Regions from separate parts of the Rummeliibacillus sp. NPDC094406 genome, predicted to be linked through region 2. Evidence: riboswitches for the same ligand, from Rfam matches in the RefSeq annotation. Region 2 holds a riboswitch; each other region holds the start of a gene.
The links. Region 2 has a riboswitch for preQ1 ahead of ACIQ4I_RS14595 (QueT transporter family protein). Riboswitches for the same ligand answer to the same signal wherever they lie in the genome.
Positions count from the first base shown of each region.

Region 1 (3,288 bases), on a different contig from region 2:
GCAAAAAATAATTATGGTGAACAAATTCCAATGGATGCAGCAGAAGGTGGCGAGAAGCGTTTTGGATTTACAATTAGAACGCCAATTGGGGTAGTGACGGCTATTACACCTTTTAATTTTCCTTTCAATCTTGTGGCTCACAAAGTAGGACCAGCGATTGCAGCTGGAAATTCAATTGTTCTAAAACCTGCTGAACAAACACCGCTTAGTGCATTAGCTTTGGCTGAAATTTTTAAAGAAGCTGGACTTCCAGATGGAGTGTTGAACATTATTCCAGGAAAAGGCGATGTATTAAGTGAGGTGTTAACGTCTCATCCACATGTCAAAAAAGTAACGTTTACAGGTAGCGTTGAGGTTGGTCATATAATTCAACAACAAGCAGGTTTCCGCAAATTAACACTTGAATTAGGATCTAATTCTCCTTTTATTATTGATGAAGGTGTGGATATTGACAAAGTCATAGATCGAAGTGTTTTGGGGTCTTTTTCAAACAATGGTCAAGTTTGTATCTCGATTCAGAGAATCTATATACATCAATCGTTGTATAAACAATTTTTAGAACGGTTTGTAAGTCGAACAAAACAACTTGTAGTTGGTCCACCATTGGATGAAAAGACAAATATCACGGCAGTTATCTCAAAAAAATCTTTAGATCGATTAAAAACCTGGTTAGATGAAGCCGTACAAGAGGGAGCAAAAATTGAGTGCGGCGGAAATGTAGAAGGGAATGTATTATACCCAACTGTTTTAACAAATGTAAATCGAGATTCTAAAGTATTTCGCTTTGAAGTTTTTGGTCCCATTGTATGCATTTTTCCATTTGGTACATTGGATGAAGCCATCAAGGATGCAAATGATTCACGTTATGGCTTAAATTCAGGTGTGATGACTCCAAGTATTGAACGGGCATTCTATGTAGCTGAACGTCTTGAAACAGGTGGAGTGATTGTAAATGATATTCCGACATATCGAAATGACAATATGCCTTATGGTGGATGGAAAGACAGTGGTGTTGGTAGAGAAGGCGTAAAATATGCCATGAATGAGATGATGGAGCAAAAGTTTATAAGCTTTAAAACGGGAGATTAACTAATTTGAGTCAATTTCATAATTCAAAGTTTTGATGAAAAACACGAACATTAAATGAGGAAATTGTATGTGCTATACCTGTCTAAGAAGCAAGATGGCGAGTCCTCGAAAATGCATTCGCATTTCCTTCGTGCTATGTTAATTCAGTGAGATCTATTCAAAGTCCTGCGACGAAGTTAGCGTAGCGATGCAGGAACAATCTTTTAACTGCGACGAGTAACCGCAGGAGCAATCTTTTAACTGCGACGAGTAACCGCAGGAGCAAAGGGTTTTCGGACGAGGAGGGCTCACCGCTCTTCCGCGGAAAGCGCCATCTGAAGCAGCGTATTAAGCAAATAGTATTGTTGCAGTATAGTCCGAATCATTTGGGTGTATATTTAGATTACATTCGCGTTTTTCGTATAGAAAAGTATTTTTTGGAATAGATTCATTTTGATAACAATAAGAAAATCCTTGATTTACTGATAACATAAATATACTATTAGTATGGAATTAAATATTCTGCTTTAAAGCGGAAGAGGTTCTAGCTACCCTCTTTAAAAAACTAAGAAGAAACAGTACTCTTTCTTAGAGTACTGTTTTTTTGCAATAAAGGAGTAATTGCAGAAATGAAAAAAGAAAAAGCTGTTATCGTGTTTAGTGGTGGTCAGGATAGTACAACATGTTTGTTCTGGGCACTCGAAAAATTTGAAGAAGTTGAGGCAGTGACGTTTGATTATGACCAACGACACAGTCTAGAAATTGAATGTGCGCAAAATATTGCCAAAGAACTTGGCGTAAAGCATCATATTCTGGATATGTCACTTCTTAATCAATTGGCTCCAAATGCATTGACTCGTAGTGATATAGAAGTGAAAGAAGGAGAAGATGGAGAACTACCTTCGACTTTTGTGCCGGGACGTAATTTACTGTTTCTTTCATTTGCAGGAGTACTTGCAAGACAAATTGGTGCTAAACATATTGTCACAGGTGTCTGTGAAACAGATTTCAGCGGTTATCCTGATTGTCGGGATATGTTTATAAAATCTTTAAATGTCACTTTAAACCTAGCAATGGATGATTCCTTTGTTATTGATACACCACTAATGTGGTTAAACAAAGCAGAAACTTGGGCTCTAGCAGATCAATTAGGGGCATTTGACTTTGTTCGTGAAAAAACTTTAACTTGTTATAATGGCATCATCGCAGATGGCTGTGGAGAATGTCCTGCTTGCAAGTTAAGGCTGAAAGGTCTTTCGGAATACTTAAGTGTTCGAAAGGAGTCATAAGAAATGTATGGATTTAAAATTGTCGATCATCTTCAAAAGATTGATGAAGATATAAAACGAGATCAATTAAAATACCATGCTAAACGAGTTCTGGTAAGTAAGGAATTTACTTTTGATGCAGCTCATCATCTACATTGTTATGAGGGAAAGTGTAAAAATCTGCATGGTCACACGTATCGAGTAATATTTGGCTTAAGTGGCTATACAGATGAACGTGGTTTGATGATCGATTTTGGTGATATAAAAAATATTTGGAAAGAAAAAATTGAAATCTATTTGGATCATCGATATTTGAATGAAACGCTTCCTTTAATGAATACAACAGCTGAAAACATGGTTGTTTGGATATATGAAAAAATGGCAGAAGCTTTGCTAGAGGAGCAATCCTATAAAGGAGCTCGTGTAGAATTTGTCCGCCTTTACGAAACTCCGACAAGTTTTGCTGAAGCAAGACGGGAGTGGATGGATTTTGAGTAAAATTCCTGTTTTAGAAATCTTCGGTCCCACTATTCAAGGTGAAGGAATGGTTATTGGTCAAAAGACAATGTTTGTTCGTACGGCAGGTTGTGATTATTCCTGTTCCTGGTGCGATTCTGCTTTTACATGGGATGGTAGTGGGAAAGATCAAATTGTACAAATGACAGCTGAAGAAATATGGAATGAGCTGAAACGAATTGGTGGAAATGGTTTTTCTTTTGTGACTATTTCGGGAGGTAACCCAGCATTATTGAAAAACCTAGATCGTTTAGTATCTCTATTAAAAGAAAACCAGATACAAATTGGTGTCGAAACACAGGGAAGCAGATGGCAAGAATGGTTTTATGAGATAGATGAACTAACCATTTCACCTAAACCACCTAGCTCTGGTATGAAAACAAATTTCGCAATTCTCGATGACATATTAGCGAATCTTAAAGACAGTAAGAACAGT
Region 1 covers NZ_JBIWGZ010000001.1:648,716-652,003, reverse strand. Annotated here, with positions in the region: gene ACIQ4I_RS03095 (aldehyde dehydrogenase family protein) at 1-1,089, shown strand, start outside; PreQ1 riboswitch class I at 1,601-1,643, shown strand; gene queC (7-cyano-7-deazaguanine synthase QueC) at 1,689-2,357, shown strand; gene queD (6-carboxytetrahydropterin synthase QueD) at 2,361-2,834, shown strand; gene queE (7-carboxy-7-deazaguanine synthase QueE) at 2,827-3,288, shown strand, end outside.
Region 1: another riboswitch for preQ1. It lies ahead of queC (7-cyano-7-deazaguanine synthase QueC); the one in region 2 lies ahead of ACIQ4I_RS14595 (QueT transporter family protein).

Region 2 (3,288 bases):
ATGAGAAGAATGTTTCGTATATAGATGGGAAAAAGCAGCGATATAGCCAAGCGCAAGAATCGGACCACCAATGATTAATCCTATACCTGACCAATTACTATTTTCCATTAAATGTCCCCAAGCCTTCAATGCAACCCCAACGGGTATTAACAAAACCCATTTTTTGTAAGTTGCGAGAAGCTTATGGGGATCAGAAAATAGATTAAGTTTAGCAGCCGCCATTCCAAGTAGAAATAGGGGGGCAGATAAAATAGGCGTAATCATCAAGATGAAGAATATAATAACGGGATTTTCATCAAGCATACCAGATAAGGGATCTTCCTCATTATTACGAAAATCATAAATTTGGCTATAAGATCCATCACCATAAATAAGTTTAGATTTTTCAATATAGTCACTTGTTAGTTGCGTATCCAAATTTGTTTCTTCTAATTGGCCATAACCAAATGGTATTGTTAATACGAAAGAGATGATCGCCCAAATAATTAATGTTTTTGGTTTTCTCTTTATGAAGAACAATAAGAGAAATCCAAATAGACCATAGAAAGTTAAAATATCTCCTTCCCAAAGAAAAGCAGAATGTAATAACCCCATTGTCAAAAGCATAAGAAATCGACGAACTAAAAACCATCTGGAATGATAACCGCGATTATGTAAAGATTCTACTAATTTTATGAGAGAAAAACCGAAAAGAAATGTAAAAATAGGAAGAAAAGTTTCTTCTATAAATATTTGTATAAATTTATAGGAACCGTAATCGAAATTGGATAAATCGAAATGATTAATTTCATCTTTCCCGAAGATTCCATATTGAAATATAAGCATATTAGCTAGAAGAATTCCAAGTAAACTAAAACCTCTTAAACTATCAATTAAATGAATCCTTGCTGTTTGCATAGCGTAACTCCTTTAACGTTTCATTTATTATCAGATAAAGAAAAAAGCATTTCCATGTTGATTTTAACATGAAAATACTTTTCTTGAATTTTATAGAAAAAAATCAATCTTCAATTAATTTCTTGAAATTGATGCGCTTATTTAATGCAGTCATTAAAGGAATACTTACAGCCATAACTGCAAATTCGCCGGCAGCACAAAAAAGCCATGTTAATAGAAATGGAAGCTTAGAAAGAAGATGTATTTCTATAGCTATGATGAACATTGTAAAAGTAAATACGACCGTATTGAAAATCATACGTGTTAGCTGTCCTTTAATAAAGCGAGCAGAGAAAATAGTAAGTCCAAGTGCAAGAATTGATTGCCCTACACCAAATACTAAATCATACGTACCATATGGTGAGAAGAACAGATTCGTGATAAATACACCAATTACGATGCCAATCATATATTTTTTGTTGAAAACAACAAGGTGGTTGAACATTTCTGATATACGAAATTGCACATTAGTAAAGCTAATAGGTGCAATAAGGATTGAAACCGCAATGTAAAGAGCAGCAATAATTGCGCTGACAGTTAAAGATTTTGTCTTCATTATTTAGTTCCCCCTAGTTTTTTTACGTGGGATGGTTTCGAACCACGTTATTATTTAGAAACAAAATAACATTGTAAATATATTGAGTGAATATGTCAAATTGCATTTTACTAATATTTTACCCGTGGCTCGCTTTCCAGCAGGACTATGAATGAACTTCTCTGAATTAATATCGCACGAGTAAATGCGAATGTATTTAATGTATTTTCAGGGAGTCGCCATCATTCGCTCAAATCTAGCTTTAAAAAGTTCACAAAATAGACATGAATAGGTGGAGGTGTGTAAAAACCTTATATATAATCGATTTATTGAATTGAAGCGTTGAAGTTCAGTCTACTAAAATAGTCAAAAAATTCATAATATTATTGACTATTGTAAAAGCCTTCTGTAATATAACAATAATTAGTTGCTTTCAGTAAAGAAAAATAAGAGATAACAAGAAATCGAGGAGGAAACTTCATGAAAAAAATGAAAAAGTATGGATTACTTTTAATGTCAGTGATCATCGTATTAGCGCTGGCTGCATGTGGTAGTAAAGATGATTCATCATCAGCTGATACAAAAGATAAGAATGCAGCGACAGATGAAAAAACTTATAAAGTTGGAATCACGCAAATCGTTGAACATCCATCGTTAAATGAGGCAACAAAAGGTTTCAAAGCCGCACTTAAAGATGCGGGCTTAAAAGTTAAATATCAAACTGAAATCGCTCAAGGAGATCAAAGTGTTAATACAACAGCTGCTAATAACTTAGTAGGTAGTGGAGCAGATTTAATTTTTGCCAATTCTACGCCAAGTGCTCAAGCAGTAGCTGCCGCAACTTCAGATATTCCAATTGTATTTACTTCTGTAACAGATGCAGTTGGTGCCGAACTCGTAAAATCAATGGACAAACCTGGTGGTAACGTAACGGGTACTGTTGATACTCACCCAGATGCTATTCCAAATACAGTAAAATTCTTATCAGAACAATTAGGTGCTAAAAAAGTAGGGATGGTGTTCAACTCAGGTGAACAAAACTCGCGTGCACAAGTAGACAACGTGAAGAAAGAAGCAAAAAAAGCAGGTATTACAATCGTTGAAGCTTCTGCAGCAACTTCAGCGGAAGTAAAACAAGCAACTGAATCATTAGTAGGTAAAGTAGACGCAATCTACATCATCACAGATAATACAGTAGTTTCAGCTCTTGAATCTGTATTAGATGTAGCAAACGAAAAGAAAATCCCAGTTATGGTAGGGGAACTTGACTCCGTAAAACGCGGTGGTCTTGGGGCATACGGCTTCAGCTATTATGATATCGGTTACGAAGCAGGTCAAAAAGCTGTCGAAATCTTAAAAGACGGTAAAAAACCAGCGGATATTCCAGTAGCATATCCAGCAAACTTAAAACTTGAAATTAACAAAACAACAGCAGATAAAATCGGTGTAAATATCAAAGAGGATTGGAAAGCAGAAGTAGTCAAATAGATTGGAGATGATTCTATATGTTTACAGCAATTTTTGGCTCAGTGGAGCAAGGGATCATCTATGCAATAATGGCACTCGGAGTGTATTTAACATTCCGAGTGTTAGATTTTCCTGATTTAACAGTAGACGGTAGCTTTGTGACAGGTGCCGCGACAGCAGCAACGATGATTACACTAGGGTACAATCCAATTATTTCCACGCTATGTGCAACATTAGCTGGGTTTGTTGCCGGTTCCATTACAGGTCTTCTTCACACAAAAGCAAAAATCAACTCACTGTTAGCAGGGATTTTAATGATGATTGCTTTATACTCCATTAACTTACGAATT
Region 2 covers NZ_JBIWGZ010000005.1:164,611-167,898, reverse strand. Annotated here, with positions in the region: gene ACIQ4I_RS14600 (DUF418 domain-containing protein) at 1-897, opposite strand, end outside; gene ACIQ4I_RS14595 (QueT transporter family protein) at 1,001-1,492, opposite strand; PreQ1 riboswitch class I at 1,500-1,544, opposite strand; gene ACIQ4I_RS14590 (ABC transporter substrate binding protein) at 1,952-2,959, shown strand; gene ACIQ4I_RS14585 (ABC transporter permease) at 2,977-3,288, shown strand, end outside.

Region 3 (3,288 bases), on a different contig from region 2:
TGGTTAAAACAGTAGGCTATTACAATTTATCAGCGGCTTGGTTAACCTACTTCTTTTCAGTGCATAACGCATGGGTAGCATTTTTACCAAAACATCGAATGGATGAAATCGTTTATGACGGAGGACTAGTTGCCGATATTTTTGCACCAGTTGGCAAAATAGAAAAATGTGACGGTGGGTTTATAATATCTGGTACATGGAATTACGTAAGTGGAATCAACTATTCTGAATGGATTTCAGTAGGTGCTAGATATCAATTTGACGATGAAGATGAACCTGAATCATTAGGTTTATGTATGAATACATCGGAACTTAACGTAACGAAAGATTGGGATTCATTAGGCTTAAGAGGCACAGGTAGTCATACAGTAAGTATAGAAAATGTATTTGTTCCAGACGATATGGTTATTCGCTTCTCGAAAGTAGCACAAAATAGAAAGCCATTTAAATTAGAAGTAGACGAAGATTATTTATATTATAACGTACCGTTTTATAATGCTTTCTATATGGGTTTTGCTTCTATGTGTTTAGGTGCTGCACAAAGAGTACTTGATGAATTTAAAGTTTGTACAGCAAATCGAGTTCGTGCTTCTGGAATTGAAGAACATAAAAAGAGCAGAAGTCAACGTATACTTGCGAAGTTAACACTTAAACATAAGGCTTCTGAAGCGATGATGAACGAATACATTAATATGTTAAATGAAGATGAAGGCCAATACGATCCATCAATTTGTCATGCTCTTAGGGTTCAGATAATTCGTAATTGCGTGGATATTTCTGTTGAAATAACACTGTCGCTTGGTGCTTCTGCATTAAAGAGAGGAAAGCCTGTTGAAATGATGATGAGAGACTTAATTGCCATTGGCACACATGTAACGTCCCTTTACGAAGATGGTATCGAGGCATTTGGTAAATACTTATTTGGATTTAAAAGTTACTCTCGCGAATAAACTTTTTATTTGGGTTTTATTATGTGATTACATAAAAAAGATGCTAACCCAAATGGGCAGCATCTTTTTTATGATATTTTATTTCAATTCAAGTTAATATTATAGATCATTGAATCATAATTCATATGCTGGACAAGTTCCGTAGCCATCACTATTTCTGCTACTATAGCATTTCAATAGCTTCGATCCGATATACTCCATATTCGCACATCATACACTAATTCGCAGACTGTTCTTTTGTGAAATTGGTGAACTGTAGAACCAGAACACCCAAAATTTGCATCACAACTTTGATCATGATTTGACCTAAAATCGCCATCCACACAGCATCCCATGGTACAAATCCTGCACCAAGTGGTGATAATCCGACGATAACAAAAATCGTAGAATCCAAGATCCCACCAACAACACCGCTATATAGAATTCTCATGCTGATGGACGTTTTCATTCTCGAATAAATTTCTGTATCAGTTGTCTCAGAAACTGCAAAACTTACCGCGCTAGCGAAGACAATCCATAACGTATCGCCCAATAAATAGCTAGAAATAGCTGATAACAGTAATGCAAGTCCAATAAAAAGATACGTTTTTTTCTTTCCATATTTGTTTTGTACAAGATCTCGTAAGATGAAAGTAGCTCCGATTAGGAATGAGCCATAAGGAATGATAAATATTCCTAAAATAAGTGGGTTAAAACTTGCTGTAATGACATTAGCTAGAACGATAGCTAAGAGATATAAGAAAACTCTCATAGAATAAGACTCCTTTTAAATCGTGAATTTTTTTAAACATATCGAAATCGATTTTTATGTAACTTTCTTTTCGTTGTTTAGATAATCCAAATCTTCCATTTCCTCCCGTATTTCTAAAAATAAGAAGGATCCTAGCAAAATAAAAAACTATATCCCTAAAGATATAGTTATCCCTAGTTTTTTATAGAGGGTTTTTCTAGAACCTCTTTTACATTTAGTAAAAGTTTTATTTAGTTTCAAAAGTTATTTTACCATATTATCTGATCGTTTGTTGATTTATTTTTTAGTAATAATTTCCTGTTCTTCATTCAACTTACCTCTTTTTATTAGTTGAATTGTGAAAAATAGACGGAATAAATCCAGAATTAGCATTGAAATTTTGTTCAATTTGAACATAGTTATAAAAAGGATTAAAAGGTAAATTGATTATATAAAGATTGAAATTTCAAAATATTGGAGGGGCTCAGATGAAAAAAGTCTTAAACTACATTAACGGTGAATGGTGTGAAGGTTCATCAGGTAAATTTATTCCTGTAACAAATCCAGCTAATGGCCAAGTATTAGCAGAAGTAACACAATCTACTAATGATGATGTAGATAGAGCGGTAAATGCTGCAAAAAGTGCTCAAAAGGAATGGAGTTTAGTACCTGCTCCAGATCGTGCAGAGGTTTTATATAAAGTTGCGAATTTATTAAAAGAAAGAAAAGAAGAGATTGCTCAAATTCTTACAAGTGAAATGGGAAAAGTAATTGATGAAGGTAGAGGAGAAGTTCAGGAAGCTATTGATATGGCATTCTATATGGCTGGAGAAGGACGACGCCTGTTTGGAGATACGATACCATCTGAACTTCGCAACAAATTTGCGATGAGCATAAGAGTTCCAATTGGAGTGGTAGGAATCATTACACCATGGAATTTCCCTATCGCAATTGCTTCCTGGAAATCACTTCCGGCACTTGTATCTGGAAATGCCGTGGTGTGGAAACCAGCTACTGAAACGCCTATGGTGGCTCAGGAATTTGTGAAAATTTATGAAGAGGCTGGTTTACCAAAAGGACTGATCAATCTAGTGAATGGTTCAGGTAGTGTAGTTGGAAGTGCAATGGTTGATCATCCGCAAATTGATTTAATCTCATTTACAGGATCGAACGAAGTAGGAAAGGCAATCAATGGACGTGCAGGGGAGTTATTGAAAAGAACATCCCTAGAAATGGGAGGCAAAAATGCTGTAACTGTTTTAGAAGATGCAGACTTAGACTTAGCAGTAGAGGGTATCTTGTGGGGGGCATTTGGAACAGCGGGACAAAGATGTACAGCAACAAGCCGCGTTATTATTCACAAAGATGTGAAAGAAGAACTTGAACATAAATTAATAAGTCGTATTAAAGAATTGAAAATGGGTGATGGACTAGATGAAACTGTAAAAGTAGGTCCTGTTATTAACGGTGCAGCACTAGAACGGATTGATGAATACGTCAAAATTGGACAAGAAGAGGGAGCGAAACTTCTAACAGGTGGGCAAATTGTTAAAGGAAATGGGTTAGAAAACGGAAACTTCTATGAACCAACCATTTTCACGAATGTAA
Region 3 covers NZ_JBIWGZ010000001.1:84,821-88,108, forward strand. Annotated here, with positions in the region: gene ACIQ4I_RS00400 (acyl-CoA dehydrogenase family protein) at 1-950, shown strand, start outside; gene ACIQ4I_RS00405 (VUT family protein) at 1,168-1,701, opposite strand; PreQ1 riboswitch class I at 1,869-1,913, opposite strand; gene ACIQ4I_RS00410 (aldehyde dehydrogenase family protein) at 2,169-3,288, shown strand, end outside.
Region 3: another riboswitch for preQ1. It lies ahead of ACIQ4I_RS00405 (VUT family protein); the one in region 2 lies ahead of ACIQ4I_RS14595 (QueT transporter family protein).